2 regions of the Alteriqipengyuania triglochinis genome follow, and region 2 is predicted to be linked to the other one. Evidence: riboswitches for the same ligand, from Rfam matches in the RefSeq annotation. Region 2 holds a riboswitch; the other holds the start of a gene.

Region 1 (14,731 bases), 420 kb from region 2:
GGCCGGGGACGCAATCGCCGATCGCCCACACGCCGTCCACCTTGGTGCGGAAATCGTGATCGGTCTCGATCTGGCCGCGCTTGTTGGTTTCCAGCCCGATCGCATCGAGGCCGAGGCCGTCGGTGTTCGGCTTGCGCCCGATCGAGACGAGCACACAATCGGCTTCCATCGTTTCCGGGTCGCCGCCAGCGGCTGGTTCGAGGGTCAGGGTTGCGGTCTTGCCCTTCACGGACACGCCGGTGACCTTGGTCGAAAGCTTGAACTCGATCCCCTGCTTGCGGAAGATCTTGCGCGCTTCCTTGCGCACGTCGCCGTCCATACCGGGCAGGATTTCGTCGAGGAATTCGACGCAGGTGACTTCGGCACCCAAACGGCGCCAGACCGAGCCGAGCTCCAGCCCGATCACGCCGCCACCGATGACGACCATTTTCTTGGGCACGGCAGGCAGCTCGAGCGCGCCGGTGCTATCGACCACCACGTGCTTGTCGTTGTCGATTTCGACACCCGGCAGCGGAGTGACCGAGGAACCGGTCGCGATCACGATGTCCTTCGCGGTGACGGTTTCATCGCCCACCTTCACGGTGTGCGCATCCTGGAAGGTGGCGTAGCCCTTCTTCCAGTCGACCTTGTTCTTCTTGAACAGGCCTGCGACGCCCCCCGTCAGACCCTTCACCGCATCGCGGCGCTGGGCGTGCATCTGGTCGAGGTTGAGCTTGGGCTCCACGTCGATCCCGAGTTCCTTCATCGTGCCGTTCTTGGCCGCGTCGAAAAACTCGCTCGCATGCAGCATCGCCTTGGAGGGAATGCAGCCGACGTTGAGGCAGGTGCCGCCCAGCGTCTCGCGCCCTTCGGCGCACGCGGTCTTGAGGCCCAGCTGCGCGGCGCGGATTGCGGCGACATAACCGCCCGGGCCTGCACCGATGACAAGGACGTCGTAATCGTAGTTGTGGTCAGCCATTTCTCTACCTTCGTCATCCCCGCGAAGGCGGGGACCCATCTTCTGCCGTCCGGAGCCGGGTTCCCGCCTTCGCGGGAATGACGAACGGCAGCTTCGTGCAAACTTACAGGTCGATCAGCATCCGGGTCGGATCTTCGATCGCTTCCTTCATGATCTTCAGCGCGGTCACGGCCTCGCGGCCATCGATCAGGCGGTGGTCGTAGCTGAGTGCGATATACATCATCGGGCGAATCTCGACCTTGCCGTTGATCGCCACGGGGCGATCCTCGATCCGGTGGAGGCCCAGCACCGCGCTTTGCGGCGGGTTGATGATCGGGGTACTCATCAGCGATCCGAACACGCCGCCGTTGGAGATGGTGAAGGTACCGCCCTTCATGTCTTCCATCGTCAGCGTGCCGTCCTTGGCGCGGGCGCCGAAGTCCGCAATGTCCTTCTCGATTTGCGCGAAGCCCTTCTTGTCGGCATCGCGGATCACAGGCACGACCAGCCCGTTGGGCGCGCTGACCGCGACCGAGATGTCGACGAAGTCGTGATAAACGATCTCGTCGCCCTCGATATAGGCGTTGGCGGCGGGCACGTCCTTCAGCGCAAGGCATGCGGCCTTCGCGAAGAAGCCCATGAAGCCGAGCTTGATGTCGTGCTTCTTGGCGAAGAGATCCTTGTACTTCTCGCGCGTTTCGATGACCGCGCTCATGTCCACATCATTGAAGGTGGTCAGCAGCGCCGCATTGTCCTGCGCGCCCTTGAGGCGCTTGGCGATCGTCTGGCGCATCCGCGTCATCTTGACGCGTTCCTCGCGGCGTTCGCCCGAAGCCACGGTGGCGGGGGCGGAGGAGGGCGCGGGCGAAGGAGCCGGGCTCGAATCGCCCTTGTTCTTCGCCGCCGCGATCACATCTTCCTTGGTCAGGCGGCCGTCCTTGCCGGTGCCCTTGATGCTGCTGGGATCGACGCCGTATTCCAGCACCGCGCGGCGCACCGCGGGCGACAGCGTCTGGCTGCCTTCCGTAGCGCCCTCGTCGTGGTTGCCATAGGCGGCCTGGCCGGTGTCGGCCTCTTTCGAGGCGGCAGCGGACTCGTCCTTGCCGGCAGATTTGCCCGCGCCCTGATCGCGGTTCGCCTCGTCGCCCTTCGCGGCAGGTGCGCCGCCTTCGGCGACGGTCGCGATCACCGCGCCGACTTCGACATTGTCGCCGACTTCGGCGCGCAGTTCCTCGATCACGCCCGCCACGGGGGAGGGAACGTCGACCGCGACCTTGTCCGTCTCGAGGCTGGCGATGGGCTCGTCCACGGCAACCGCGTCGCCGGGTTGCTTGAGCCATTCGGCGATGGTGCCTTCGGTGACCGATTCACCAAGCTGGGGGACCGTGATCTCGGTAGCCATGTTTCGTCAGACCTTCTTTTCGGCGATTTCGGTTTTCTTGAGGGCACGCTTGGCCGCGCCGCCATCGGCAAGACCCAGCGCGATCGTTACGAGCGCTTCCTGTTGCGCCTGGTGGCGCTTGGCGAGCCCGGTGGCGGGCGAGGCGGCTTCCTCGCGCCCGGCGTAGGATGGGCGCATGCCGTCCTTGCCGGCGGCGCTCAGCGCAGCCTCGATCCGCTCGTTCACGAAGAACCATGCGCCATTGTTGCGCGGCTCTTCCTGGCACCAGACGATGCTTTCGAGGTTGGGCATCCGGCCGATGCGCTCGGCCAGCGGCTCGCCGGGGAAGGGATAGAGCTGTTCGACCCGCAGGATCGAGACATCGTCCAGTTCTTCCTCGTCGCGCTTCTCGATCAGGTCGAAGGCGACCTTGCCCGAACACAGGACAAGCCGTTTCACCTTCTCGTCCGCGATGTCCTTCGTATCGGCAAGGATGCGCTTGAACTGCGATTCGCCCATGAACTGGTCGGCGCTGCTCTTCGCCATCGGATGGCGCAGCAGGCTCTTGGGCGTCATGATGATCAGCGGCTTGCGGAACGGACGCAGCATCTGCCGGCGCAGCACATGGAAATAATTGTGCGGCATGGTGATGTTGCACACCTGGATATTGTCGTTCGCGCACAGTTGCAGGAACCGTTCGAGCCGGGCGGAGCTATGCTCCGGCCCCTGGCCCTCGTACCCGTGCGGCAGCAGCATCACGAGGCCGTTGGCGCGCAGCCACTTGACCTCGCCCGCGGCGATGAACTGGTCGATCATGATCTGCGCGCCATTGGCGAAATCACCGAACTGCGCTTCCCACAACACCAGCGTCTTGGGATCGGCCAGCGCAAAGCCGTATTCGAAGCCGAGCACGCCGTATTCGGACAGCGGGCTGTCGTAGACCTCGAACTTGCCATGCGGAACCGTGGTGAGCGGGATGTACTTCTCGCCCTCCACCTTCTGGTCGTGCCACACCGCGTGCCGCTGGCTGAATGTGCCGCGACCCGAATCCTGGCCCGACAGGCGCACGCCGTAGCCTTCCGAGGCGAGGCTGCCGAAGGCGAGCGCTTCGCCGGTCGCCCAGTCGAAGCCTTCGCCCTTCTCGAACATCTCGCGCTTGGCGTCGAGCACGCGGTTCAGCGTGCGGTGAATCGTGAGATCTTCCGGAACCGTCGTGAGCGTGCGGCCGAGGCTTTCGAACAGCTTCTTCGGGATCGCGGTTTCGACATTGCGCCGCGCGGTCTCCGGATCGACCGGCTTGTTGAGGCCGGCCCAGCGTCCGCCGAACCAGTCCGCCTCGTTCGCCTTGTAGTTCTTGCCCGCGTCGAATTCTTCCTGGAGATGCGCGGTGAATTCGTCGCGCTGGCCTTCCACGAAGCCGTTGTCGATTACGCCGTCCTGCAGCAGCCGGTCCGAATAGATCACGCTGACCTTCGGGTGCTTCTTGATCGCGGCATACATCTGCGGCTGGGTGAAGCTCGGCTCGTCACCCTCGTTGTGGCCGAAGCGGCGATAGCACCACATGTCGATCACGATGTCGCGGCCGAAGCGCTGGCGGTATTCGATCGCCAGCTTGCACGCGAAGGTGACGGCTTCGGGATCGTCGCCGTTGACGTGCAGGATCGGCGCCTGGACGCCCTTCGCCACGTCGGACGGGTAGGGCGATGACCGCGCGAATTTCGGGCTGGTCGTAAAGCCGATCTGGTTGTTGATGATGAAGTGGATGACGCCGCCGGTATTGTAGCCCGGAATGCCGGAGAAGCTGAGCGTCTCCCACACGATGCCCTGGCCTGCGAAGGCGGCGTCGCCGTGGATCAGCACGGGCAGCACCTGTTCGTGCTTGCTCAGGTCGTCGCGGAAGGCCTGCTGCGCGCGCGCCTTGCCCAGCACCACGGGGTCCACCGCTTCGAGGTGCGACGGATTGGGCACCAGGCTCATGTGGACCTTGATGCCGTCGAATTCGCGGTCGGTGCTGGTGCCGAGATGGTATTTCACGTCGCCTGATCCGCCCACGTCTTCCGGGTTGGCGCTGCCGCCCTGGAATTCATGGAAGATCACGCGGTAGGGCTTGGCCATCACGTTGGCGAGCACGTTCAGCCGGCCGCGGTGGGCCATGCCGTAGATGATCTCGCGCACGCCCATCTGGCCGCCATATTTGATGACCGCTTCCAGCGCGGGGATCATCCCCTCGCCGCCGTCGAGCCCGAAACGCTTGGTACCGACGTATTTCTTGCCGAGGAAGTTTTCGAACTCCTCGCCCCGGATCACGGCGGAAAGGATCGCGCGCTTGCCTTCGGGGGTGAACTGGATGACGTCTTCGGGGCCCTCGATCCGGTCTTGGAGGAAGCGGCGTTCCTCCACGTCCGAGATGTGCATGTATTCAAGGCCGACCTTGCCGCAGTAATTGGCCTTGAGCACTTCGTAGAGCTCGCGCGGGGTGGTCCATTCGAGGCCCAGATTGCCGCCGACATAGATCTGCCGGTTCATCGCGTCCTGGGGGAAGTGCCATTCCAGCTTCAGGTCTTCGGGCAGATCGCGCTTCGACAGGCCCAGCGGGTCGAGATCGGAAGCGAGGTGGCCGCGGACGCGGAAGGTGCGGATCAGCAGCATCGCGCTGATCGCGTCCTGCGCTGCCTGGGTAACGCTCGCCTCGTCGACGGGCTTGCCCGCCTTTTCGGCCGCCTTCTTGACCGCCGCCTTCATCGCCGTCGGGTCGAGCGCCTGCGTCAGGTCACCCTCTGCGCCGATATCGGTCAGCGGCCAGTTGGGACGCGCCCAGCTCGGGCCGGGCTGTGCGCCTTCCTGGTCGCCGAGTTCCGGCAGGAAAGACTGGTTTTCGTTACCCATTGAAATTCACTCATGCAGTCCGGGGAAAGAGGACGCTTCCATCATAGAAGCTTTTACCGCGCAGATAGGTCCTCCCCGTGTTGGTGGTGGCCCCGGCGCGCGCCGGCGCCACCATCGGTCACTCAGGCATTTTCCTTCAGCAGATCGGCCAGCGTCGTGCCCAGTTCGCTGGGGGACGCCGCCACGCGGATGCCGGCATCTTCCATCGCCGCGATCTTGTCGTCCGCGCCGCCCTGGCCGCCCGAGACGATCGCGCCGGCATGGCCCATGCGGCGGCCCGGAGGCGCCGTACGGCCTGCGATGAAGCCGACCATCGGCTTGGAACGGCCCTTGGCGCGCTGTTCCTTGATGAACTGCGCGGCTTCTTCCTCGGCGCTGCCGCCGATTTCGCCGATCATGATCATGCTCTCGGTTTCCGGATCGTCGAGGAACAGGTCGAGCACGTCGATGAAGTTGGTGCCGTTGACCGGGTCGCCGCCAATGCCGACCGCCGTCGTCTGGCCGAGGCCTGCATTGGTCGTCTGGTGCACGGCTTCGTAGGTCAGCGTGCCCGAACGCGAGACCACGCCGACGCTGCCCTTGGAGAAGATGGAGCCAGGCATGATGCCGATCTTGCATTCGCCGGGCGTCAGCACGCCGGGGCAGTTCGGGCCGATCAGGCGCGAATTGCTGCCCGCGAGCGCGGCCTTCGCGCGCACCATGTCGAGCACGGGGATGCCTTCGGTGATCGTCACGATCAGCTCGACACCCGCGTCGATCGCTTCGCAGATCGCGTCGGCGGCGAAGGGCGGCGGGACGTAGATGACCGACGCAGTCGCGCCGGTTTCCGCCACGGCTTCCTTCACCGTGTTGAAATTCGGCAGGCCGAGATGCGTGGTGCCGCCTTTGCCGGGCGTGACACCGCCAACCATCTGCGTCCCGTAATCGAGCGCCTGCTGCGTGTGGAAGGTGCCGGTTTCACCGGTCATCCCCTGGGTGATGACCTTGGTATTCTTGTCTACGAGGATGCTCATGTTTCTGTCCTTCGCCCGCCTATCAGATGCGGATCTTCCGATGTTTCAAAAAGGTAATCGCGCCGACTGCAGCCGGGACGAGGAAAAGTGCCGCACATCCGAGGATTGCCAATGCAACTGCGCCTCCGGTTGATGGGCTATGGTTCTGCGAAAGAGCCCAGATGCAAAGGCAGGCAAATGCTAGGCACTCGATGGCGACACCGACCCCAAGGATCGCCCAATGCCGCCTTTTTCCAAGCCAGGCGTGGAGCCCGACCCAGGCGACATAGAGGCAAAGCCCAAGGGTCAGTTGCCAAGTCACGCCAGCGAGCTATCCAGCCCCTTGCACGCTTCGAGCAGCTCTTCGACCGCGTCGGTGCTGACCTTGAGGTTGCTCTTTTCCTCGTCCGACAGTTCGATCTCGATCACTTCTTCGGTGCCGCCCGCGCCGATCACGGTGGGGACGCCCACGTAGAGCCCGTCGAGGCCGTACTTGCCTTCGACATAGCTGGCGCAGGGCAGGATGCGCTTCTGGTCGCCAAGGTACGCTTCGGCCATGCTGATCGCGCTCGTGGCGGGGGCGTAATAGGCCGAGCCATTGCCGAGAAGGCCGACGATCTCGCCGCCGCCCTTGCGGGTGCGGTCGACGATTTCATCGATGCGGCTCTGGTCGACGCCCTTGATCTTGGCGAAGTCGTTGACCGGGATGCCGTTGATCGTGGTGTAGCTGGTGACGGGGACCATGGTGTCGCCGTGGCCGCCGAGCACGAAGGCGTTCACGTCCTTCACCGAAACGTCGAATTCCCACGCGAGGAAGGTCGCGAAGCGCGCCGAGTCGAGAACGCCGGCCATTCCGACGACCTTGTTGTGCGGCAGGCCGGAGAATTCGCGCAGCGCCCACACCATCGCGTCGAGCGGGTTGGTGATGCAGATTACGAACGCGTCGGGGGCATTGTTCTTGATGCCTTCGCCGACCGCCTTCATCACCTTGAGGTTGATGCCGAGCAGGTCGTCGCGGCTCATACCCGGCTTGCGGGGCACACCGGCGGTGACGATGATCACGTCGGCCCCGGCGATGTCGGCATAGTCGTTCGAACCGGTGATCTTGGCGTCGAAGCCTTCGACCGGGCCACACTGGCTGAGGTCCAGCGCCTTGCCCTGCGGCATGCCCTCGGCGATGTCGAACAGGACGATGTCGCCCATTTCCTTCTTCGCCGCGAGATGGGCGAGGGTGCCTCCGATCATGCCGGAGCCGATGAGGGCGATCTTCTTGCGTCCTGCGGAATTGGCCATGGGAGCGTTTCAGTCCTTCTTGCCGGGGACGCCGCGGTTGCCGTTCATACGTGCAAAGCCTTCACGCTCCATCGGCGTCCCCGAGGGGTTGCGCGCGAAAGCCTGCTTCTGGCGAGTGGACGTAGGCTTGGAGATACGGGATTGCAACCGGCAAAAGGGCTGGATTGCAAGGCTTTTCAGATATTGATTTGCAAGAGCATTATCGATCCTGCGCCACGCGCAATCCGTCTCAGGCAGCGCGCAGTCCGTCGCCTTCGCGATCCTGCGCCAGCAGCATGGCGGCCAGATAGTCGGGCACCGCGCGGCTGAAGAAATAGCCCTGGCCCAGCGTGCAGCCCGCTTCACGAACGGTGTCGACCTGCTCCTGTTCCTCCAGCCCTTCGGCGACGATCTCCATGTCGAGCTGGTGGCCCAGTGCGGCGACGGCCCGGATGATGGCGTGCGCGCGGGGGCCGGCGTCTTCGCCCGAGACGAAGCAGCGGTCGACCTTGATCTTGGAGAAGGGATATTTGTGGATGTAGGCGAGCGAGGAATAGCCCGTGCCGAAGTCGTCGAGCGCGAAGCGCACGCCCTTGGCCGACAGTTCCTCGATGAAGCTGGCGGTCTGGTCGTTGTCTTCGACGAACAGCGTCTCGGTCACTTCCAGCTCGAGCCGCGAGGGGTCGAGGCGCGCCTCCTGCAAGGCACTCTCGATCGCGAGCACCGCGCCCGGAGCCTTGATCTGCAGCGGCGAGAGGTTGACCGCGACGCTGACATCCTCGGGCCACTCGGCACAGGCGAGCGCGGCCTGCCGGGTGATCCAGTTGCCCAGCGTCACGATGACGCCGGTTTCCTCGGCGACCGGGATGAACTCGGCCGGGCGCAGCTCGCCCTTGACCGGGTGGAACCAGCGCAGCAGCGCTTCGAAAGAGCGGATGCGCCCGGTCTTGAGGTCGACGATCGGCTGGAAGAACAGCGACAATTCGTCGCGCTTGATCGCCAGCCGCAGCTCGGCCTCGATCTCGCGCCGGTTCGCCAGATCGCGTGTCATCGAGGGATCGAAGAAACGGTGGCTCCCGCGCGACTCGAGCTTGGCATGATACAGCGCAAGGTCGGCCGCCTGCATCAGCCGGTCGGCATCGGTCCCGTCGTCGGGCATCATCGCGATGCCCATCGAGCCGCTGATCTCGAGCCGTTCGGAATCGAGCCGGATCGGGCGCATGACCTGTTCGAGAATCCGCGTCGCCAGCGCTTCGCACTGTTCGCGGTGATGGACGTTGCAGAAGAACACGAACTCGTCGCCGCCGAAGCGCGCGATCCCCGCGCCTTCGGGCAGGCTGTCGCGCAGACGACGGGCGATCTCGGCAAGCAGCTGGTCGCCCAGCTGGTGGCCCATCAGGTCGTTGACCTCCTTGAACCGGTCGAGGTCGAGCCAGAACAGCGCCAGCGGCTGGTCCGGTTCGGTCTGCATCAGATGGGTCACGAGCAGCTCGTTGAGGCCGGCCCGGTTCTTCAGACCGGTAACGACGTCGCTATGGGCGAGCTGTTCCATCTTGCGCGCCAGCCGCTCGCTCGTCTCGGCAGCGATGATCGACCGGCTCAGCACGCGCTGCATGTTCACCGTCACGCTGGTGGTGGAGGGAATCACGAGCAGGATCGAGACGGCGAGCATCAGCATCGCGATCGATCCGTTCATCACGCAGGCGACGAGCACCGGTGAGAAGCTCAACATCATCTGGCACAGCGCGATCACTTGGCGACCGGCATTGCGTGAGGCGATCGCCATGCCGTAGCACAGTGCGCACGAAACCATCATGACGACGACTTCGACCGGCGCTTCGTAAAGGATCGTCATCGCGCCGAGCAGCCCGAACAGCAGGGCGTAGCTGAAGGCCCCGATTTCGAACACCAGTTCGAGCATGCGCGTCGACGCGGAAGGTGACGCAGCAAGCGCGTAGGACGACACGATACGCGCGATCGCCACCACGGTCAGCAGCGCGACCGAAACGATCACCGGCGTTTCCGGCACGTGGAATGCGGTGACGAATGCGGTCAGGATGCCGATCGCGGCACCGATGGCCAGGCTGAGGGGTTGGGTATAGAGAGTGCTGACGAGCGTGCGCCGGACGCGCTCGCTCATCTCGTCCCCGGTTAACAGGCGCTGCCACGTCTCGGTGGCGTCACGGATCACTCTCGACATCATCGCAACGACCGCACTACGCAATAACCGTCACAAAAGGCTTAACGCGCGCGTTACCACGCTCGTGCGCGCACATCCGGGCCATCGCAACGGGGATGCGGGGCAGATCCTGGGTCAGACAGGGTTTCCCCATGCGGAAGAAAGCGTTTCGGCGAGCCTGCGGTCGAGCGCGCGGCAGATATTCGCCCAGAAAACGAAGTTTTCCTCGTCCCCGGCGTCGAACGCTTTCGTGGCCCGCGCATGCGCGTCATGCGCCGCATTCATGTGATGGCGCGCGAAATGCCCCAGCGCTGCGCGCATCTCCGCTTCGTCCTGCGCCGGGCGTCCGGGCAGCACGTTGTCGTTGGCGGGTTCCGGAATGCGCACGGGGATAGAACCGCCCTGCGACAGGCGATAGCTGGGGCGGTTGGGGGCAAGGCCGCGGGGCATCGGTAAGGATCCTGCGATTGGGAGATGGATCGATCCTTGCATCAATAGAGGCCGGGCATGAATCTTTCGCGCAGAAGCACGGTTACGGCAAATTAACCACGCTCTGCCGGGCTGGCGCGGCCGCCGGGCCGCTGCCGATGCGGCTCAGTTTGGTTGCGCGATCCACCGCCCGCTATTGGCGTATTCGGGGCGGACGCTGCCCGGGCCTTCGGTCGGCACGGGATTGTCCTGCCGCGAAGTCTGCGCCCGGGCGCCCGCGCTGCCGGACGGCGCGGGGGATGCGCCGACGGAGGGCGAAGCCGCCGGGACAGATGTCGCTTCCGCGCCGTCATATTGCCGCGCCACGGCGATTGGATCGGGCGCGGGCTCGCTGACCGCGGCAGCGCGGGCAGGCACGGGCACCGGCTCGCCCCCGCGGTAGACGTCGCTGAACGCATCGGGGCGGCTGGCATTGCCCGGCCAGCGATAGAAGCGGTGCGCGCCGATCGTGCCGATGTGCGCGAGGCTGGGGGCCCAGTACGGATTGACCCAGGTGGTGTGATAATGCGTAGCGAGGCCGACCGGTGCGTAGACCTGCCCCGACAGGGCGCGGCGCGCCACCGACAGCGCCCGGGCCCAGGACGTTGCCGAGGGCTTGCGGTCCAGCGAACCGTCGCAGGTAAAGGTGAACTGACAGCCGGTGCGCCGCTGCGATCCCTGATAGACGACCCCGCATACGGTCCTGGGATAGGCCGGATGCGCCACGCGGTTCAGGACCACCTGTGCGACCGCCCGCTGGCCACCTTCGCTCTCGCTCGCGGCTTCGTAATAGACCGCCTTGGCAAGGCAATCGAGCGCGCGGGCCTTGTCGATCCCCGTGCCGCGGCTGACGAAAGCGTGCGCCGCGGGACCCGCCGCCTCGATCGCGATCGCTGCATCGGGATCGCCGTTCCACGCTCCGATCGGGTTGATACCCTTGCCCCCGTCCACCGCCGCGTTGGCGGTGCCGGCGGCGGCGGGCGGATCGGCCAGAAAGTAGAACGCCGAGCCCGGAAAGCTCGCCCCGGCCTTCTCGAACGCCATCGGTTCCATCAGACTGTCCGCCACGATCTCGCTCGCTTCGGGGGCGATTTCGGGCAGCCGCCATTCCGCCTGCGCCGCCATGGCGGGCAGGGCCAGCGCGCCGCACAGCACCGCCACGCCGCGCCATGCCTTGCGGGCAGCGACGGGGCGGGGGGCGATCTGGGCTGGGCGGCGGGTCTGGCGCAAGCGAATCCTTGACGGAAGGTGGATGGAGCGGGGCAGGGCGCCACTAGGCGTTAAGCTTCGCAAGCGCGCCGTCTGCGTATGCACCGTATTGTAGCGGGACAGCCCGATGCGAAGCATGAACCGGCGTGGTTAACCCTGGATTGCGGTGTGCGACGAATTGTTGCGCCTGCATGACGAAGGGCCTAAGCGCGCGGCAGCATTGCAGGTGTGGGCGTGCCGCGAGGTTCGTCCACCTAAGAGGGAAGAGGGTGCAAACCCCTCGCTGCCCCCGCAACTGTAACCGGGGAGCGGTCCGCGCCCACAGCCACTGTTCCGACCACATGCGCCGGGATGGGAAGGCCAGCGGAACCGCTACGATCCGGGAGCCAGGAGACCTGCCCGCGATGCGTCGTTCGACTTCGGGCGGGGTGCACCGGGGAAGCGGAGGAAAGGCGCTGGCGATCATGGCCCGTGCCTTCCGTCATGAGCGACAGTAATGCTTGTGATGGAGTTTTGATGCGTACGATCTTGCTGCTTTCCGGTTCGGTTCTGGGCCTGGCGTCCCCTGCGTTTGCGCAGGAAGCGGACGGCGAAGCACCGCTGGTTCTGGCTTCCGACGCGGCCGAGATGCCCGAAGAATCGATCACCGTCACGGTGACCGGCAATCCGAGCGAGGTCGAGGATACCGGCCAGCCGGTGACCGTGATCGGGGCGCAGGAAATCGCCGATATCCAGGGGCCGGACTTCGCACGCGTCATCCAGCGCGTGCCCGGCGTCACCTTCAACCGCACCGGCGGCCTGGGCGCGACCACCGGCATCTCGGTGCGGGGCGCTGCGAACGACCAGCTCCTCGTCCTGATCGACGGGGTGCGCGTGGCGGACACCGCGTCGCCCGCCGGCGGCTTCGATTTCGGCACGCTGGGGGCGTCCAACCTCGCCAAGGTAGAGCTGCTGCGCGGCTCCAACTCCGTGGTGTGGGGCGCCGATGCGCTGGCCGGGGTGCTGGTCGCCTCGACCGTGGAGCGGACCGGACTGGCCGGATCGGTCGAAGCCGGATCGCGCGGCACGGTCGCCTCCAGCATCAAGGGCGGCATTGCGGGCGATATCGGCTTCATCGGCGGTTCGGCGAGCTACCTGACCACCGATGGCTTCTCGGCCGCAGCGAACGGCACCGAGGACGACGGCTTCCAGCAGCAGGCCTACAACCTGCGCGGCCGCGCCTATCTTTCGCGCACCGTCGAAGTGTTCGGCAACCTGCGCTATGCCAAGGGCGAGCTGGAGATCGACGGCTTTCCCGCACCCGCCTTCGCGCTGGGCGATACCGAGGAGATGCAGCAGACCGAGCAGCTCTCCGGCGCGGTCGGCGCCCTCTATGATGGCGGGCCGCTCTACCTGCGCGGGGCCTACAGCTTCTCCGACACGTCGCGCGACAACCTGCCGGGGCCCGGCGAGGATGCGACCTTCGAGAGCGAGGGGCGCTCCGACCGGGTCGAACTGCGCGGCGAGTGGCGTCCGATCGGCCCGCTGATCGTCAATTTCGGCGCGGAAAACCTGTGGTCCGATTACGAGAGCACCTCCTACGGCACGCCCAGCTCGGCCGATACCAGCATCTTTGGCGGCTATGTGCAGGCGGGGATCGAGTTCCGCGGCCTGTCGGGCCATGTCGGCGTGCGGCAGGACGAGCATGACGATTTCGGCGGCGCAACCAGCTTCGGCGGCGACCTGACCTACGAAATCGTGCCCAACCTGCGCCTGCGCGCCAGCGTGGGCGAAGGCTTCAAGGCGCCTTCGCTCTACCAGCTGTTTTCGGACTATGGGAACAAGGCGCTCCAGCCCGAAGAGAGCACGAGCTACGATCTCGGACTCGCCTACGGCACGCGGACCGCGCCGTTCTACGCCGGCGTCACCGCCTTCCAGCGTGACAGCGAAAACCTCATCGCCTTCATCAGCTGCCCAACACCGCTCACCGGCATCTGCACCGATCGCCCCTTCGGTACCTACGACAACGTGTCGCAGGCCCGCGCGCGGGGCGTGGAAGTCGAAGCGGGTGTTTCGCCGTTCGCCGGGCTCAGCCTGCGCGCCGCCTATGCCTATGTCGAGGCGGAAGACCGCAGCGAAGGCACGGCCAATTTCGGCAACGAACTGGCCCGCCGCCCGCGCCATGCGGGCACCGTCTCGGTCGACTGGGCGCTCGCGCCCGATACCGCGGGCGTGCCGGTAATCGGCGGCGACGTGCGCATCGTGGGAGATACGTTCGACAATGCGGCGAACACCACCCGCCTCGATGCCTATACCCTCGTCGACCTGCGCGTCTCGGTCCCGCTGGGGCTGATCGCGGGCGAGCGCCCGGTCGAGGTCTTCGGGCGGGTCGAGAACCTGTTCGACGAGGAGTATCAGACCGCCGACGGCTATAACCAGGCGCCCCGCGGGGTCTTCGCAGGGCTGCGCGTCGGCCTATGATCCGCAGCGCAGCCATCGCGATCGCGTGCGTGCTGGCGGGGTGTTCGACCCCGCCAGCCCCGCGCGATGGTGACGCGCTGCGCATCGTCAGCCTCAACCCGTGCACCGACGCGATCCTTGCGGAGATTGCGCCGGACAAGCTGGCGGCGGTGTCGCACTACAGCCATGATCCGTCCGCCACATCGATGCCGCTGGCGCAGGCCCGGCGCTGGCCCGCGACGGGTGGTTCGGTGGAGGAGATTCTCGCCGCCGACGCCACCATGGTCGTCGCCTCTACATATCTTGCGCCTTCCACCCGCCGCGCGCTGGACGAGCTGGGCATTCCGGTGGTGACCTTCGGCATTGCCAGCAGTGTCGATGAAAACCTCGCCCAGGTGCGCGATCTGGCCGATGCCGTGGGCGAGCCGGAGGCGGGCGATGCCCTCGTTGGGCGGATCGATGCCGCGCTGACCGCTGCGGCGCCGCCCTCGGATCGCGAAGGTCCTGCGACCATCCTGTGGCAGCCGGGCGGGATCGTGCCGGGCGATGGGGCGCTGGTGGTCGACCTGATGCACCGCGTCGGCCTGCGTCCGGCGAAGGCGACACGCGGGCTGGGGCAGGGCGACCGCCTGCCGCTGGAGGCCGTACTGCTCGACCCGCCCGATCTGCTGCTGCATGCGGGCCCTCGCGGCGATGAGGAATCGCGCACGCTCCACCATCCGGCCCTGCGCAAGCTGTCCACGCGCCGCGCCGAATTCGCGCCGCAGCTCTACTATTGTGGCGGGCCGAGCCTGATCCGCGCCGCGCAGCGGCTGGCGCACATCCGGGACGGCCGCGGATGAGCCGCGCCAGCCTGATCCTGCTGGGTGCGCTGCTGGTCGCGATTCCGCTGTCGCTCCTCGCCGGCAAGGCATGGATCTTCGGGCTCGACGATGCGCGCGCCACCCTGATCGTAGCGGAACTGCGCC
Region 2 (14,731 bases):
GCGCGCGTCGGACCTCGGCGTCGATCTTGACGATCTGTCGCAAACGCTGCGCGCAATGGTTGGCGGGGAGGAACTGGTCGATCTGAACGTCGGCGATCAGGCGGTGCCGATCTTCCTCACCGCGCAAGCGGTCAGCGTGACCAACCCCAACGACCTGCGCAACCTGTACGTGCGCGGATCGGCCGGAGAGGCGGGCGGCAATACCCTGGTGCCCTTATCGGCGCTCACCACGATCGTCGAACAGGGCATTGCCGCCGAGCTCGACCGGACCGAGCAGCGCCGCGCGATCGAGGTCGATGCCGATATCGCGGCAGGCACGCCGCTGCGCGATGCAGTCGACGAGATCGAGCGGCTGGCGGACGGGACGGTGGCAGAGGACATCGACATGCTGCTGCAGGGCGACGCGCAGAGCCTGGAGGAAAGCTCCAACGCGCTGGCGCTGACCTACGGGTTTGCCCTCGCGATCGTCTTTCTGGTTCTGGTGGCCCAGTTCGAAAGCCTTACCAGCGCTTTGGTGGTGGTGCTGACCGTGCCCTTCGCGCTGGCAGCCGCCGTGTTTGCGCTGTTCCTGTCGGGCGTCTCGCTCAACATCTACTCGCAGATCGGTCTGGTGATGCTGATTGGCCTTATGGCCAAGAACGGCGTGCTGATCGTCGAGTTCGCGGACCAGCTGCGCCATCAGGGTCGCAGCGTGCGCGAGGCGGTGGAAGAGGCCGCCGCGATCCGCCTACGGCCGATCGCCATGACCCTGATCTCCACCGTGATCGGCGCGCTGCCGCTGATCCTCGCCAGCGGCGCGGGGGCCGAGGCACGCCAGTCGATCGGCTGGGTGATCTTCGGCGGGCTTGGCATTGCGAGCATCTTCACCTTGTTCCTGACGCCGGTGCTCTATCTCGCCATCGCCCGCTTCGGCCGGCCGCGCAGCGTCGATCTTGCCAAGCTGCGCGAAGAGATCGATTCACTGGACGAGGATATGACGGTAGCGCCCGCATGATCCGCTCTATCGCTCTCCTGTTTGCCGCCGCCACGCTGACGGCCTGCGCCACGTCCGATCCCTATCCGGTTGATCGTCCGCTCATCGCGCCGCAGGTCTACGCGGGCGATCTGCCGCCGAGCGGGGTGGCAGAGAACTGGTGGCAGGGCTTCGGCGATCCGGTGCTCAACGATCTGGTCGCGCAGGGCCTCGCCGCCAATCTCGACATTGCCATCGCCCGCGATCGCCTTCGCGCGGCGGATGCGCTGCTGCGGGCAGAGCGTGCGGATCGCCTGCCGCGCCTCGACGGAGCGGCGGATGCGGCGATCGGCCTCGGCACGTCGGACAGCGACTCTGCCGGGATCGGCTTGCTGGGCACCTTCGATCCGGACATTTCGGGGCGTCTCTCGGCGCAAATTCGCGCCGCCGCCGCCGACTACGCGCAGGCAGAGTATGTCCTGGCGGACCAGCGCAGACTCGTCGCCGCCGCCATCGCCGCGCAATATATCGAATATCGCCGCACCGGCGCGCAGCTGGAGCTGCTGGCGCAGTCCACCGAATTGCAGGAGCGCACGCTCCGGATCGTGACCCTGCGGTTCGAGGCCGGGCTTGCCGCCAATCTCGACGTGCGGCGTGCGGCCGCCGATCTGGCGCAGACGCGCGCCCGGCGCGGCCTGATCGAGATCGCGCGGGCTGGGGCCGCCAACCGTCTGGCGATCCTGCTCGGGCAATCGCCGGGGCTGTTCACGCCGCCGCCCGCGCCGGGCGAAACGACGATCCCCGATTATGCCGGCGGGCCGCCCGCAGGCACCCCTGCCGATCTGCTGCGACGCCGGGCCGATGTGCTCGCCGCTGAGGCGGCGCTGCTGCGTGCGTCTGCGATCGTCGGGGCAGAGCAGGCGGACCTGCGCCCCTCGCTGACCATCCCGGCAAGCGTGACATTGGGCGATGGCAGTATCGGCGGCATCCTCGACGAATTCATCGCGAGTATCGGCGCCGCGCTCGACTTGCCGCTGTTCGACGGAGGCCGCAGGCGTGCAGAGGTGGACGCGGCAAAGGCGCAGGCGGATGCGCGCTTCGGCGAATACCGGCTGACGTTCCTCGAAGCGCTGGGGGAGGTCGAGAACGCGCTCGTCGCGCTCGACGCGAACGGGCAGCGGATCGATGCGCTGGGCGAGGCGATTGAACAGAGCGAAACCGCGCTGGAACAGTCGGACGCGCTTTATCGCGAAGGTCTGACGACCCTGTTCGACGTGCTCGATGCCCAGCGCCAGCTGATCGCGAGCCGCCAGTCGCTGATCGACAGCGAGGCGGCACGGGCGAGCGCGCTGATCGCGTTCCACTCGGCGGTCGGAACCTGAGCGCAACGGCCGGTCGGCGGCGTCCGCCCGCCATCGTCTGACGGCTACCTAGTTGGGGCGTGTCACGCGCAGTCCGCCACGCATTTTTCCGCGAACGCCCAGAACATGGCCATCTCGCTATATTCCGTGCGAAGGTCGGCGCTTCCCTGATGCCCGGCATCGGGATCGACGTGCAGGATCGCTGGCTCGCTGTTCGTGGTGCGATGGCGGACCTGCGCAACGAGCTTGGCCGGTTCCCAGTAGGCGACCCGGTCGTCCTTCAGCCCTGCCGTGCACAGAAGCGCGGGGTAGGGCACCGGCTTCACGTTCTCGTAGGGTGAGATCGAGGCGATGTAGTCGTAAGCCTGCGGATCGGCGAGCGGGTCGCCCCAGTCCGGGCGGAACAACGGGACCAGCGGATGATCGGCATCGCTCATGGTGTTGAGCATGTCGACGAAGGGCACCTTGGCAATCACGCCCGCCCACATTTCGGGCGCGATGTTCATCGCCCCGGCCACCAGCAGCCCCCCGGCGGAGAGGCCGTAGGCGACGAGCTTGTCCGCCGCGCAGCGCTCCTGCGCCACGAGATGGCGCGCGCAGGCGATGAAGTCGGTCATCGAATTGCGCTTCTGGAAGCGGCGCCCTTCGAGGAACCACTGCCGCCCTTCCTCGCCGCCGCCGCGGACATGCGCGATCGCATAGACCCAGCCGGAATCGACCAGCACGGTGGCGGGTAGCGAGAAGACCGGCTCGCTCGACACGCCATAGGCGCCATAGCCGTACAAGAGCAGCGGGGCGGACGGATCACGGGGCCGGTCGCGTCGGGAAAGAACCGTCACGGGCACCATCGTACCATCGGCCGCCTGGGCCTGCGTCCGTTCGACCCGGTAGGCATCGGGATCGTAATCTTGCAGCTCGGTCTGCCCGACCAGCTCGCGCTCGCCCGAGGCGAGGTCGATATCGTACCAGGCCATCGGCCGGGCAGGGGTCTCGATCCCGACCCGCACCGAGGATACCGAATAGTCCTGCCCTTCGGGAAGGGTGAGCGCGAAAGCCGGCGCATCGAAGCCGATCTCGCGCTCCGCCCCGTCGGGTTGCATCAGGACGAGCCGATGCAGCCCGTCAGCACGCTCCAGCCGGACCATCCCGGCCGCGAACGGCAGCAGCGAGACAATGGGTCTGCCCGGACGGTGCGGGACCATCGTGGCCCCGGTTTCCAGCGTCTGCGGGTCGAGCAGCACCAGCTTGCCATCGAACGCGCCGTCCATATTGGTCAGCATCAGCAGCTGCCCGTTCCATTCATGGACCGAGTAGATGATGCCGTCGGCCCGCTCGCGCACAACGCGGGGGGATCGGCCTTCCGCACCGCGCGCGATCAGGCGAACCTCGGAGGTGTCGGGCCCGGATATTTCCAGCACCACGAACCCGCCGGCTGCGGTGCGGTGGACTTGCATGAACATCGCGGGATCGCGCTCTTCATAGACGAGCGTGGCATCGCCGCCATCGACCGGGCTGCGATACAGGCGAGTGGGGCGGTTGCGCGCATCGCGCCAGATCCAGAAAAGGTTGTCCGATTCCGGCGCGAAGGTGAGACCGCCATAGCCATAGGCGTCCCCCGGCACGAGCACGCGGACCGACCCGTTCTGCGTATCGAGGATGCAGATACGGTGGCGGTCGTTGCCGACCACGTCTTCGGCCCAGGCGTAATAGCGGTGGTCGGGGCTCGGCTGGAAATCGGTCGCCCGGTAATAGGCATGGCCCTGTGCCCGCACGGCCTCGTCGATCAGAACCTGCTCGGCCCCGCCGGGCCTGCGCCGAACATGGACCGGGCGCGCCGCGCCTTGCGGAACGTAGCTGTAATAGAGCCACTCCTCGCGCATCAGCGGCGGATCGGATTGCGCATTGCCGGAACGTGCGAGCATGGCCGAAACGAATGCATCGCGCCGTGGCTCGAGCGGGTGCAGCATCGCGTGTGCGTAGTCCGCTTCCTGCTGGAGATGGCCAGCGAGCCTTGGCGGCAGGTTTTCGAGCGAACGCACGCCTTCTTCGGGGATGAACTTCATCCACGAATAGGGATCGTTGCGGCGCCTTCCGAGCTGTTCGATCCAGTGATCCATACGCGGTGCGGCGGGCGGCGACGCGTTGGGCCAGCAGCCGGATACTGAGGATCGGCCGGAGCGCATGGCAGGGCCGACGCAGCCGGTAGTCATGAAAGCGGCGGCAGCGGTGCCGAGGAGCATGCTGCGCCTCGTCATACGGGATGGTGAAAAATTCGTCATCGAAGCGATCCTAGGCTCGGGCTTCGTGGGAAGGCGCGCTGATCCGGGCCGGTCATCGCACAGATCGGGCCACAAGCGACGCAAACTGCGGTTTTCAGGTTACAGATGAAGGAATGCTGCGTGCTATGGCCCAATCGAGCAACAATCTGACCCACCCTCAACTTCGGGCCACAGAGCCTGCTGATAGCATCACGGCGTACTCAGAGGGAGGCACAGCATGAAATCCGGGAAATTCTCGATCGCTCTCGCCGGAGGCGTTTCGCTTCTGGCGCTCTCGCAACCGGCGTTGGCTCAGCAGGCGAACGAGACCGAGGTGGCAGAGGGAAGGACGATCGTCGTCACGGCGACCAAACGCGCCGAGCGAATCGAAGACGTGGCCGCCTCCATCACGGCGGTTACTGCGGAGGAACTTGACGAACTCAACGCGCAAAGCCTGTCCGACTATATCACCCGCGTGCCCGGGGTGGTCTTCAACGACTACCAGCCCGGCGTCTCCGAAGTCGTGATCCGCGGCGTTGCTTCGACCACCTATCACGAGGCCAATCAGGCCACGACCGGCTACTACCTCAATCAGATCCCGCTCGTGGAGCCGGGCTTCCCGATCGTCATTCCCGATGTCGACACGTTTGATCTTGCCCAGGTCGAAGTGTTGCGCGGCCCGCAGGGCACGCTGTTCGGCTCGTCCTCGCTCGGCGGCGCGATCAATTACGTCCCGAACGAGGCGGATACCGGCGGTTTCGACGCCGGGTTCGAGGGGGTTGTCTCCTCCACTCGTAACGCAGGCGAGGCGAATTCCGCGATCAAGGGCATGGTCAACGTGCCCATCGTGGAGGACAAGCTGGCGGTTCGCGTCGTCGCGCTCCAGCGCTACGATGCGGGCTATCTCGACAATACGGGCACCGGCGTCGATGGCAGCAATGACCTGCGCGTGCGTGGCCTGCGCGGTTCGATCGTGTGGACGCCAAGCGCGATGACAACGGTCTCGGCGATGAGCATGTACCAGGAGTACGAGCTCGACGATCAGACCTATGTGGAATTCCGCGACGACTTCGGCCCGTTCGAGCGCCGCACCAATGTGCCCGAATACCAGAACACCAGTTTCCAGCTCCACAGCCTGCGGATCGAGCAGGAGCTCGGCTTTGCGACGCTGACCGGCATCGGCAGCTATACCCGCAAGGAGAACGACCTTGCCTTCGACGATTCGATCTTCGTCGGGATCGATCCGCGCACCGATACCGCGCAGCTGTCCGGCTCGGCGGGCGAGTCCGAGACCTACTACGCCGAGGCGCGGCTGACTTCGTCCGAGCCGGGGCCGCTGACATGGCTGATCGGCGGCAACTTCACCAAGCTGGAGGGTGACAGCACCGATCGCGTCTATATCGAGGGCATCGGCGATTATATCGACGCCAATCCCGGTGAATTCGGCGGACGGCCCGCCAGCGAGATCGCGCCGGGCGACTTCGTGCAGCGCACGGTCAGCAGCAGCGATGTCCGTGAGATCGCGCTGTTCGGCGAGGCATCCTATACGCTAGCCGACGTGCTCACCCTGACGCTGGGTGGCCGCCTGTTCGAATACCGTTCCGAACCGCGGCTGCAGTTCCTGCCCAACGCCAATCTGGTCGACCCGTTCGACTACCAGCCGGGCGAGCAGACCGAGAGCGGGTTCGTTCCCAAGGCCTCGCTCAGCTACCAGCCCAACGACAACTTCATGATCTACGCCCTGTATTCCAAGGGCTTCCGCATCGGTGGCATCAACGTCTATTCGGCTGCTGCGGACACGCCGCTCAATTTCGAGAGCGACTCGACGCAGAACTACGAAATTGGCGTGCGTTACCAGCCGGTGCCCGGTCTGCTCTCGCTCGAAGCGACGGCCTATCACATCGACTGGGACGATATTCAGGCGCGCCTGTTCGTGCCCGTCACCTACGAAGCCTACACGACCAATGGCGGCGGGGCCGAGATCGACGGGGTCGAATTCTCACTGAGCATGACGCCGGCACGGTTCTTCTCACTGTCGAGCAATGTCAGCTACAGCGATGCCCGGCTGTCCGAACTGCTGCCTTCGACCGATGTACCCGGTGGCGGTTATGCAGCTGGCAGTACCTTGCCGGGTGCAGCGGACTGGACCATTTCGAACCGGCTCGATTTCCGCCTGCCAGACTCACCGATGAAGCCGCGGCTGGGCATTGCGCATCGCTACCTCTCGGAAGCGCCTGTCGCTTTCGGCGATCCGACGACGAAGGGCGATTATCACCTGGTCGACATCAATGCCGACATCGCGGTGACCGAAGGGCTCGAGCTGGGCGTGTTCGTGAAAAACCTGTTCGACGAATACGCGATCCTGAACGCACCTTTCGGCTTCGCAGGATCGGTCACGCGGCCCCGCACGATTGGGGCGAGCCTGCGGTACGACCTCTTCTAGGACCTCAGGCCATCGAGGAAGGCGGTTACGTTGCGACCCAGGTCGTCGACTGCGTAGCCGCCTTCCATCACCACCAGCGTCGGCAATCCGATGGCCGCGATCTGCCTGCCCAGTGCGGGAAAATCCGCCGACGAAAGCTTGAAGGCTGAAATCGGATCGCCTTCGAAGGTGTCCGCCCCGAAGGACACGACGAGGAACTTCGCGCCCCAGTTTGCGATCGCCTCGCTCGCCTGCGAAAGCGCATCGCGATACGTGGCCCAACCGGTGCCGCGCGGCAGGGGCAGGTTGAGCGTGCTCCCTTCGCCTTCGCCTTCGCCGCACTCGTCCGCATGGCCCCAGTAGAACGGGTAGTCGGTCGCCGGATCGGCGTGGATCGAGGCGAAGAAGACCGATCCGTCCTGCCAGAAGATGTCCTGCGTGCCGTTGCCGTGGTGGTAGTCGACATCCAGCACCGCGACCGGCCCGAGGCCAAGCGAACTCGCCTGCCGGGCCGCGATGGCCGCGTTGTTGAGGTAGCAATAGCCGCCCATGTAGTCCGGCCCCGCATGATGGCCGGGCGGGCGGCACAGCGCGAAGGCACTGCGTTCTCCCGCATCGGTCATGTCCTGCAAGGCGGACAGCGCGGTTTGGGCCGACCAGTAGGCCGCGTCCCACGTGCCCTGCGCGATCGGGGTGCCCGCATCGTAGCTGTAGCGGCCGAGCTGCGCGTCGATCCGGTCGAGCGCAAGATCGCGGCGCCGGACCACCGGGAAGGTATATCCGATCGCGTCGCCATCACGTCCCGCGGCCTGCCATTCGGCAAAGGCACGCTTCAGGAGGGATACGTAGGCCTCGTCATGCACCGCCAGAATAGGCTCGAGGCCGTGATCGCGCGGGGGGCGGCATTCCAGCAGGGCGGCGATGTCGCGCGCCCGGCCAGGAACTTCGGCATAGTCGGTCCAGTCCCCGTTATGAAGCTCGCGCACCGGCGCGTGCGCCAGCTGCCGCTCATCGAAGACTGCCTTGATCATGCCATTCCTTCCACCATTTCGCGCATCCAGTTCGTCAATTGCCGGTCCGGATGATTGGCGACGATCTGCGCAAAGACATCCGCTTTCTCGTCCTGTCCCAGTTTGAAGACGGGCGTCCAATCGCACACATGTGCACGAAAGGCGATGATCCGGTCGAGCATGCCCTCATAGCGCGCGCCCAGTTCCGCCGTCGTCCAGCGGCCGGGCTCGCGGCCTTCAAGATGATCGAGCAGACGTTCCACCGAAGCGCGCGTCTCTTCGGGCCGGAATTCGATTTCGACCTTGAAGCGCAGAACGGCATAGTTCCAGGTCGGGCCCCAGTCGGTTTCGCTGATATGGCGGGGCGAGATGTAGCCTTCTGGCCCGTTGAACAGGACCAGCCCAGAGGCATCGAGCTTGAAATCCTCGTAGAGCGGATTGCCGCGTGCGCAGTGGCCGAACAATGCGCTGATCTCGCCCTTCGAGTTGCGCTCGGCCAGCAGGGGCAGGGGGCTGGCGTTGAACGCGCGCGAGACCACCCAGGCGAGCGGATATTCGCTGACGAGGCGCGCGATGCGGTCCGCCATGTCCGGCTCTTGCCCCGCCATGTCAGGACATCCCGAGCCGTTCGGCCAGCCATTGCGACTGCTGTGCAAGCGCCCGATTGGCGAGCGGGGCGATCGCCACCGCTTCGAGGAAACTGTGTGTGGCCCCGCGATAGATCGCACGCTCCACCGGCACGCCTGCGGACTCCAGCTTGTCGGCGAAGGCAACGTTGCTGTCGGCCAGGATGTCACACTCGGCAATGCCCACGAACGCGGGCGGAAGACCGCGCAGCTCGGCTCGGATCGGCGCGACGAGCGGATCGTCGAGTTCGTCCTCGCTGGTGACGTAGCCGCGCCAGAATGCATCCATCTCCTCGGCTTCGAGGGTGTATTGCGGGCCGGAGAAGATGTCGTAGCTGTCCCGGTGGCGGGGGTCGAAGGCGCCGTAGTTGAGCACCATGCCGGCAAGCTTCCGGCGCCCCGCATCGCGCCGCCGCAGGCATGCCGCGACCGAAAGGTTGGCCCCTGCGGAGTCTCCGCCAATGGCGATGCGCCGTGGATCGATGCCGATCTGCTCGCCCTCGCACTCCAGCCAGTCGAGCGCTTCGACGACTTCGTCGAGGGCGACAGGGTAGCGATGTTCGGGGGCGAGGCTGTAATCGATGCCGATCACCGCGATCCCCGCGCGCGCCGCATACTCGCGCATCAGCCGGTCGTGCGTGTCGATGCTGAAGATCGTCCACCCGCCGCCATGGATATAGAAGAAGGCCGGCAGGTCCTCCCCTTCGACGGGGCGGTGCAGGCGCGTGCGCAGGCCCCGCCGGGTCCATGTCCGCGTTTCCGCCATGGCCGGGCCGCCGCTGCGCCACTCTTCGCGCACGCGCTCGGCAATCGCGCGGCGGTCATCCGGATCGGCTGTCCCGGGTGCGCTATGTTCGGCATAGGCCTTGGCCACCCTGGCAACGAACGTGGCGATGTCCGGATCGACTTGAGCGCTGCCCGGTTCGAACTTGCCCATAGACCAATCCTTTATCCTTCGACCTTCCGGTATCGGCTAGGGGGAGCGCGGCGTCATCTCTACTCCGGACGGGTCAATGACGCGCACGATCAGGCCAAGCCCTGTCTCGCACTTGCAATATATCTGCCGGTGCCGTTCAGTCCGCCCGGAATAGCGAAGGTCCAATGCAGCACAGCTTCGACATTCTCGCGAGAAACCAGCCGGTCGTCGTTCTGGTCGACGAATATCCGGCAGGATATCTCGATCCGCTCCACCACCACGATCATATCCAGGTGCTGTACGCCTCTGCCGGGGTGATGTCGGTGCGCACGCCCGATATCAGCTATGTCATCCCCCCGCAGCGCGCGGTGTGGATCCCGGCGCACACCGATCACGAGGTTTATTGCCGCGGGCCGGTTTCGCTGCGCACGCTGTATCTCAAGCCCGAACTCAACGCCCGCGGGCACGATTGCCGGGCCTTCGAGGTCTCCGATTTTCTGAAAGCGCTGATCCTTGAGACGGCGCGGCTCGATCCGCAGGCAGCCGACACCGGTCGCGCCGGGCGAATAATCGCACTGCTGCTGGAAGAGATCGAGCGGATGCCGGATGCACCTTATCAGGTGACCATGCCGCGCGATCCGCGCCTGCTGAAGGTCTGCGAGGCGCTTCTCAAGGACCCATCCTGCAACCGCGATATCGACGAGTGGGCGAGCGAAATCGGCATGGGGCGCAGGACCTTCACCCGCTCTTTCAAGGCGGAAACCGGGATGGGGCTGGCGGTGTGGCGCCAACAGGTCCGCCTGATGGAAGCGCTTTCCCTGTTGAGCGAAGGCATGTCGATCACCCGCGCGGCGTACGAAGTGGGGTACGAAAGCGCGAGCGGTTTCAGCGCCATGTTCCGCCGCACCTTCGGCCAGTCACCCCGCCAATATCTCGAGCCGTGAGGGGGCTCCGGCGGCAGTCTGCCTGAAGAGTGCGGAGGCCGCCGCGCCGCCCGACCTGAAGTAGGAATGGACATAGCTCGCCCGCAGCGATCCGCGCACGAACAGCGCCTCACTGCGTCCGCCGTTGGGATTGCGGGTCTGGGCGAAGGGCGCGAGATCGGTCTCGATCCGCGAATAGTGAAAGCCGTGCCCGCGCAGCGTGCCGCCGGGCCACGGGCACTCCTGCAGGCCGAGACCGCCGAGCCGTGATTGCATGATCGTGCGACCGGGGAGGAGCCCCGCCATGGGGTGGGCCTGCCCGTCGATCGTCTCCAGCTCCTGCGCACAGACCATCATGCCGCCGCATTCGGCCAGAATCGGCTTGTCCTGTTCGTGATGGGCCCGCAGCGCATCCATAAACGCGCGATTGTTCGCCAGCGCTTCGGCATGGAGTTCGGGATAGCCGCCGGGCAGCCATAATGCGTCGCAATCGGGCAGGGGGTCTCCGCCAAGCGGGGAGAAGAAAGCGAGGTCCGCGCCCAGTTCGCGAAGCACGGCCAGATTGTCGGGATAGATGAAGGCGAAGCAGGCATCGCGCGCGATCGCGATGCGTCGTCCATCAAGGTGCGCCTGAAGCGCGGCGTAATCCGCAGCGGGGCTGAAGGTGACCGGCGGCGGCAGCTGGTCCACCTCGTCAGGCAGCCCTCGCGCGCACGTCGCAATCCGTTCGTCCAGCCCCGCGATTTCCTCTGCCATCAGCAGGCCGAGGTGGCGTTCGGGCAAGGCGAAATCCGCACTGCGCTCGATCGCGCCCAGCCACCGGACGGGCGCGCGCACGCTGTCTTCCAGCATGGTGGCATGGCGGGCGCTTCCCACCCGATTGGCAATCGCCCCGTACAGCTCGATATCGCTGCGATAGGTGGCAAGACCGTGCACGATCGCGCCGAAGCTTTGTGCCATGGCCGAACCGTCGATCACCGCCAACACGGGCAGGCCGAAGCGCGCGGCGATGTCGGCGGCGGACGGATCGCCGTCGAACAGGCCCATCACGCCTTCCACCAGGATGACATCCGCCTCGCATGCGGCCTCGTAGAGCAGGCGGCGGCAATCATCCTCGCCCACCATGAACAGGTCGAGCGAATGGACCGGATGCCCGCTCGCCCGCTCGAGAATCATCGGGTCGAGGAAATCCGGCCCGCATTTGAACACGCGAACCCGTAGGCCACGCTCACGATAGCGGCGCGCCAGCGCTGCGGTGACCGTCGTCTTACCCTGGCCCGATGCGGGCGCGGCGACGAGCAGGGCGGGGCAGCTTGCGCTGGCGCTCAAAGATCGATGCCCTTTTGCGCGCGGATCCCGGCGCGAAAGGCGTGCTTCTCATCGCGGATCGAACTGACGGTGTCCGCAGCCTCCAGAAACACGTCATGCGCCGCGCGTCCGGTGATGACGACATGCTGCATCGGCGGGCGCGCCTCGATCGCGGGCATGATCTCTTCGAGCGCGAGATAGCGATAGGTGACCAGATAGGTCAGCTCGTCCAGCACGACGAGGTGGATCGAGGGATCGGCAAGCGCCTCCTTCGCCTTTTCCCAGCCTGCACGGGCGGCGGCGATATCGCGGTCGCGGTTCTGCGTTTCCCACGTGAACCCTTCGCCGCAGCGTTCCCAGCGCATGTTGGGGTCGCGCGCGAAATAGGCGCGCTCGCCCACTTCCTCCTTGCCCTTGATGAACTGGAAGACCGCCGCCTTGTGGCCATAGCCAAGCGTGCGCGCGACCATTCCGAAGGCGGAGGAAGACTTGCCCTTGCCGTTTCCGGTCAGGACCAGCAGCAGGCCCTTGTCCTCCTGCGCGGCTGCAATGCGTTTGTCGACCACCTCTTTGTGCTTCGCCGTGCGGGCACGGTGGCGGCGGTCTATCTCTTCCTTGTCGGCCTCGCTCACCGGTTGCTGTCCGGTACGCGCTGGCCGGTCAGGCTGCGCGCCGCGACATGCGCGACCACTGCGATGCCGGTCCAGCTCAGCGTGGCGATCAGCGTGCCGGGGAAATAGCGTTCGAGGCGCGGCAGCCACCCGGCCAGGCTCGCATCGGGGAAATGCCCGCTGAGCGCGTAGAACCCGCCGCTGGAAAAGGCATTGGAAACGAACGCTGCGCCCGCGACGATGGCGATGAGCGCGGGCAGGTGTGCAGGCTTCACCTCGAGCCGGGCGGCGGCGAAACGCCCCGCCAGCCACATGACGCCATAGGCGGGCAGCAGCATCCAGTAGGCGATGGTGAAGCAGAAGCTCTGCCCGCCCTCGATCCCGATCACCGCAAGATCGATCGCGAAAGCGAGCGCGAACAGTGCGGGGAAGGCGAGGCGCGGGCGAATGTAGAACCCGGCGACGAGGAAGCTGGCGAGGCTGGTTTCGGGCAGGTGCACGAACTCGCTCAGCGAGTGCGGGCGGGTCGCCAGCATGACCACAGCAAGCGCGGCGAAGACGAGAATGTCGAACCGCCGGATCGCGTGATCGGACGGGGCTGGGCTGGATAGTTCTGACATCATTGGACTCCCTCGAAGATACAACGATGCGTTGCCCGGCGCGTCCGGCCGACAGGGCCGGGGCAACGGGACAGGAGACCATGACCAGCAGCCATGGCGCGCACATATGATCGCGAGTGCCGGATGACGGCCCTCTCCCTCCAACGCACACACAGGTGTCGTCCACCAAGGGATCGGACCCTCTTTCGACCGGTACATCCCGCCCGGGCGAAGAACGACGGCAACAGGCCGGTTTCCTGACTGGCCGGTTCGACGCGGAGACCGCCGCCTTCTCGAAAGGGCACGATGCCCGTTCAATGGCGCGATGGCGGTCCGCTCACCGGCTTACAGTTGCGGGAGCAGTGCCGGATTGGGCTGGTTATACCAGCCTGCCGGACTTCCCGATTAAGCCCTTTCGGGCACCCGTTACACCTCCCTGATATGGCCGATCGGCGGCGCAGGCAAGAGCTCGCGGCCGCAAAACGGGCTTGCCACGCACGCTGGCGCACCATATCCGGGTGCCAAGCTTCAGGTTCCCCGAGAGGGGATTGAAAGGGAACGCGGTTCAAGACCGTGGCTGCCCCTGCAACTGTGAGCGGAGAGCCATCGGCCATCATGCCATTGGGGCGCGCAAGCGGCCCGAGAAGGCGGCCCGACCGGCATCGACCCGCGAGCCAGGAGACCTGCCTGACGCCGTCGTTCTTCGTCCGGACAGGGTGTGCCGGCCGAACGGGGTCTTCCTCGAGAAACGACAGCCATAGCCTCGTGCGGCGTGTGCCGGACGGGATGGCTGGTGCGTGCGCCTCGCGGTGCCTGTTCCCGTCATTCCCCCTGACACGATCCAAGCGGAGCGTCGTGTCACTTGTGGGGAATGTTCATGCCCGAAAACTATCGTATTTCTATCTTGGCGCTCGCCGCCGTCCTGCCGCTTTCCACCGCCGCCCAGGCGGAGGAGGCAGAGGATACCATCGTCGTCTCCGCGCTCAGGACGCCGGTCGAGATCGATCGCGTGTCGTCGTCGGTAACCGTGCTCGACCTCGAACGGATCGAGCAGGAGCAGCCGATCGCGGTGTCCGATGTGCTCCTGCGTACGCCCGGCATCAGCCTGACGCGCAATGGCGGCTATGGCACATCCACCTCGCTGCGCGTGCGCGGGGCCGATCCGGGCCAGACCGTCCTGGTCGTCGACGGCATGCGGCTGGCCGATGCTTCCACCACCGATGGCGGCGCGGACTTCGGCAACCTGTTCGCCGACGATATCGAGCGGGTAGAGATCCTGCGCGGGCCGCAGTCGATCCTGTGGGGCAGCAATGCCATCGGCGGCGTGGTGAACGTGCTGACCAACCGCCCCACCGCCCCGCTGGAGGGCCGCGTCTCGATCGAGGGCGGATCGCGCAACACGCTGAATGCGCGCGCGGGCGTCGGCGGCAGCGGCAAGGTGCTCGACTGGCGCATCGCGGGCAGCACCTTCACCACCGACGGGATCTCTGCACGGGCCGGCGGTACCGAGCGCGACGGGTTCGACCGGCAATCGGCAAGCGGCACGCTGACCGCGAAGCTAGCACCCGCATTATCGGCCGATCTGCGCGGCTACTACTCGCATGGCCGCAACGATTTCGACGGCTCTTCGGGCGACACGCGCGCCTATGGCGTGACGCAGACCTGGGCGACCTACGCGGGAATCAATGCGACCGTGCTGGACGGGCGGCTGACCAATCGGCTCGCCTTCATCGAGACCCGCACAG

What was found. Region 2 has a riboswitch for cobalamin ahead of ACYQ0L_RS12505 (hypothetical protein). Riboswitches for the same ligand answer to the same signal wherever they lie in the genome.
Region 1: it holds a riboswitch for cobalamin, as region 2 does, so the genes downstream of both, ACYQ0L_RS10545 (TonB-dependent receptor plug domain-containing protein) here and ACYQ0L_RS12505 (hypothetical protein) in region 2, are expected to answer to the same signal.

What each region holds. Positions count from the first base shown of each region.
Region 1 is NZ_BAAHNC010000003.1:62,973-77,703, forward strand. It holds gene lpdA (dihydrolipoyl dehydrogenase) at 1-958, opposite strand, end outside; gene odhB (2-oxoglutarate dehydrogenase complex dihydrolipoyllysine-residue succinyltransferase) at 1,062-2,339, opposite strand; gene ACYQ0L_RS10515 (2-oxoglutarate dehydrogenase E1 component) at 2,346-5,204, opposite strand; gene sucD (succinate--CoA ligase subunit alpha) at 5,327-6,217, opposite strand; gene mdh (malate dehydrogenase) at 6,515-7,489, opposite strand; gene ACYQ0L_RS10530 (putative bifunctional diguanylate cyclase/phosphodiesterase) at 7,719-9,659, opposite strand; gene ACYQ0L_RS10535 (hypothetical protein) at 9,783-10,097, opposite strand; gene ACYQ0L_RS10540 (cell wall hydrolase) at 10,242-11,345, opposite strand; cobalamin riboswitch at 11,532-11,741, shown strand; gene ACYQ0L_RS10545 (TonB-dependent receptor plug domain-containing protein) at 11,841-13,784, shown strand; gene ACYQ0L_RS10550 (ABC transporter substrate-binding protein) at 13,781-14,605, shown strand; gene ACYQ0L_RS10555 (FecCD family ABC transporter permease) at 14,602-14,731, shown strand, end outside.
Region 2 is NZ_BAAHNC010000003.1:479,393-494,123, forward strand. It holds gene ACYQ0L_RS12455 (efflux RND transporter permease subunit) at 1-994, shown strand, start outside; gene ACYQ0L_RS12460 (efflux transporter outer membrane subunit) at 991-2,334, shown strand; gene ACYQ0L_RS12465 (S9 family peptidase) at 2,397-4,553, opposite strand; gene ACYQ0L_RS12470 (TonB-dependent receptor) at 4,810-7,014, shown strand; gene ACYQ0L_RS12475 (histone deacetylase family protein) at 7,011-8,021, opposite strand; gene ACYQ0L_RS12480 (FMN-binding negative transcriptional regulator) at 8,021-8,611, opposite strand; gene ACYQ0L_RS12485 (alpha/beta hydrolase) at 8,613-9,566, opposite strand; gene ACYQ0L_RS12490 (AraC family transcriptional regulator) at 9,731-10,489, shown strand; gene ACYQ0L_RS12495 (cobyrinic acid a,c-diamide synthase CobB) at 10,463-11,797, opposite strand; gene cobO (cob(I)yrinic acid a,c-diamide adenosyltransferase) at 11,794-12,408, opposite strand; gene ACYQ0L_RS12505 (hypothetical protein) at 12,405-13,010, opposite strand; cobalamin riboswitch at 13,217-13,428, opposite strand; cobalamin riboswitch at 13,500-13,691, shown strand; gene ACYQ0L_RS12510 (TonB-dependent receptor plug domain-containing protein) at 13,864-14,731, shown strand, end outside.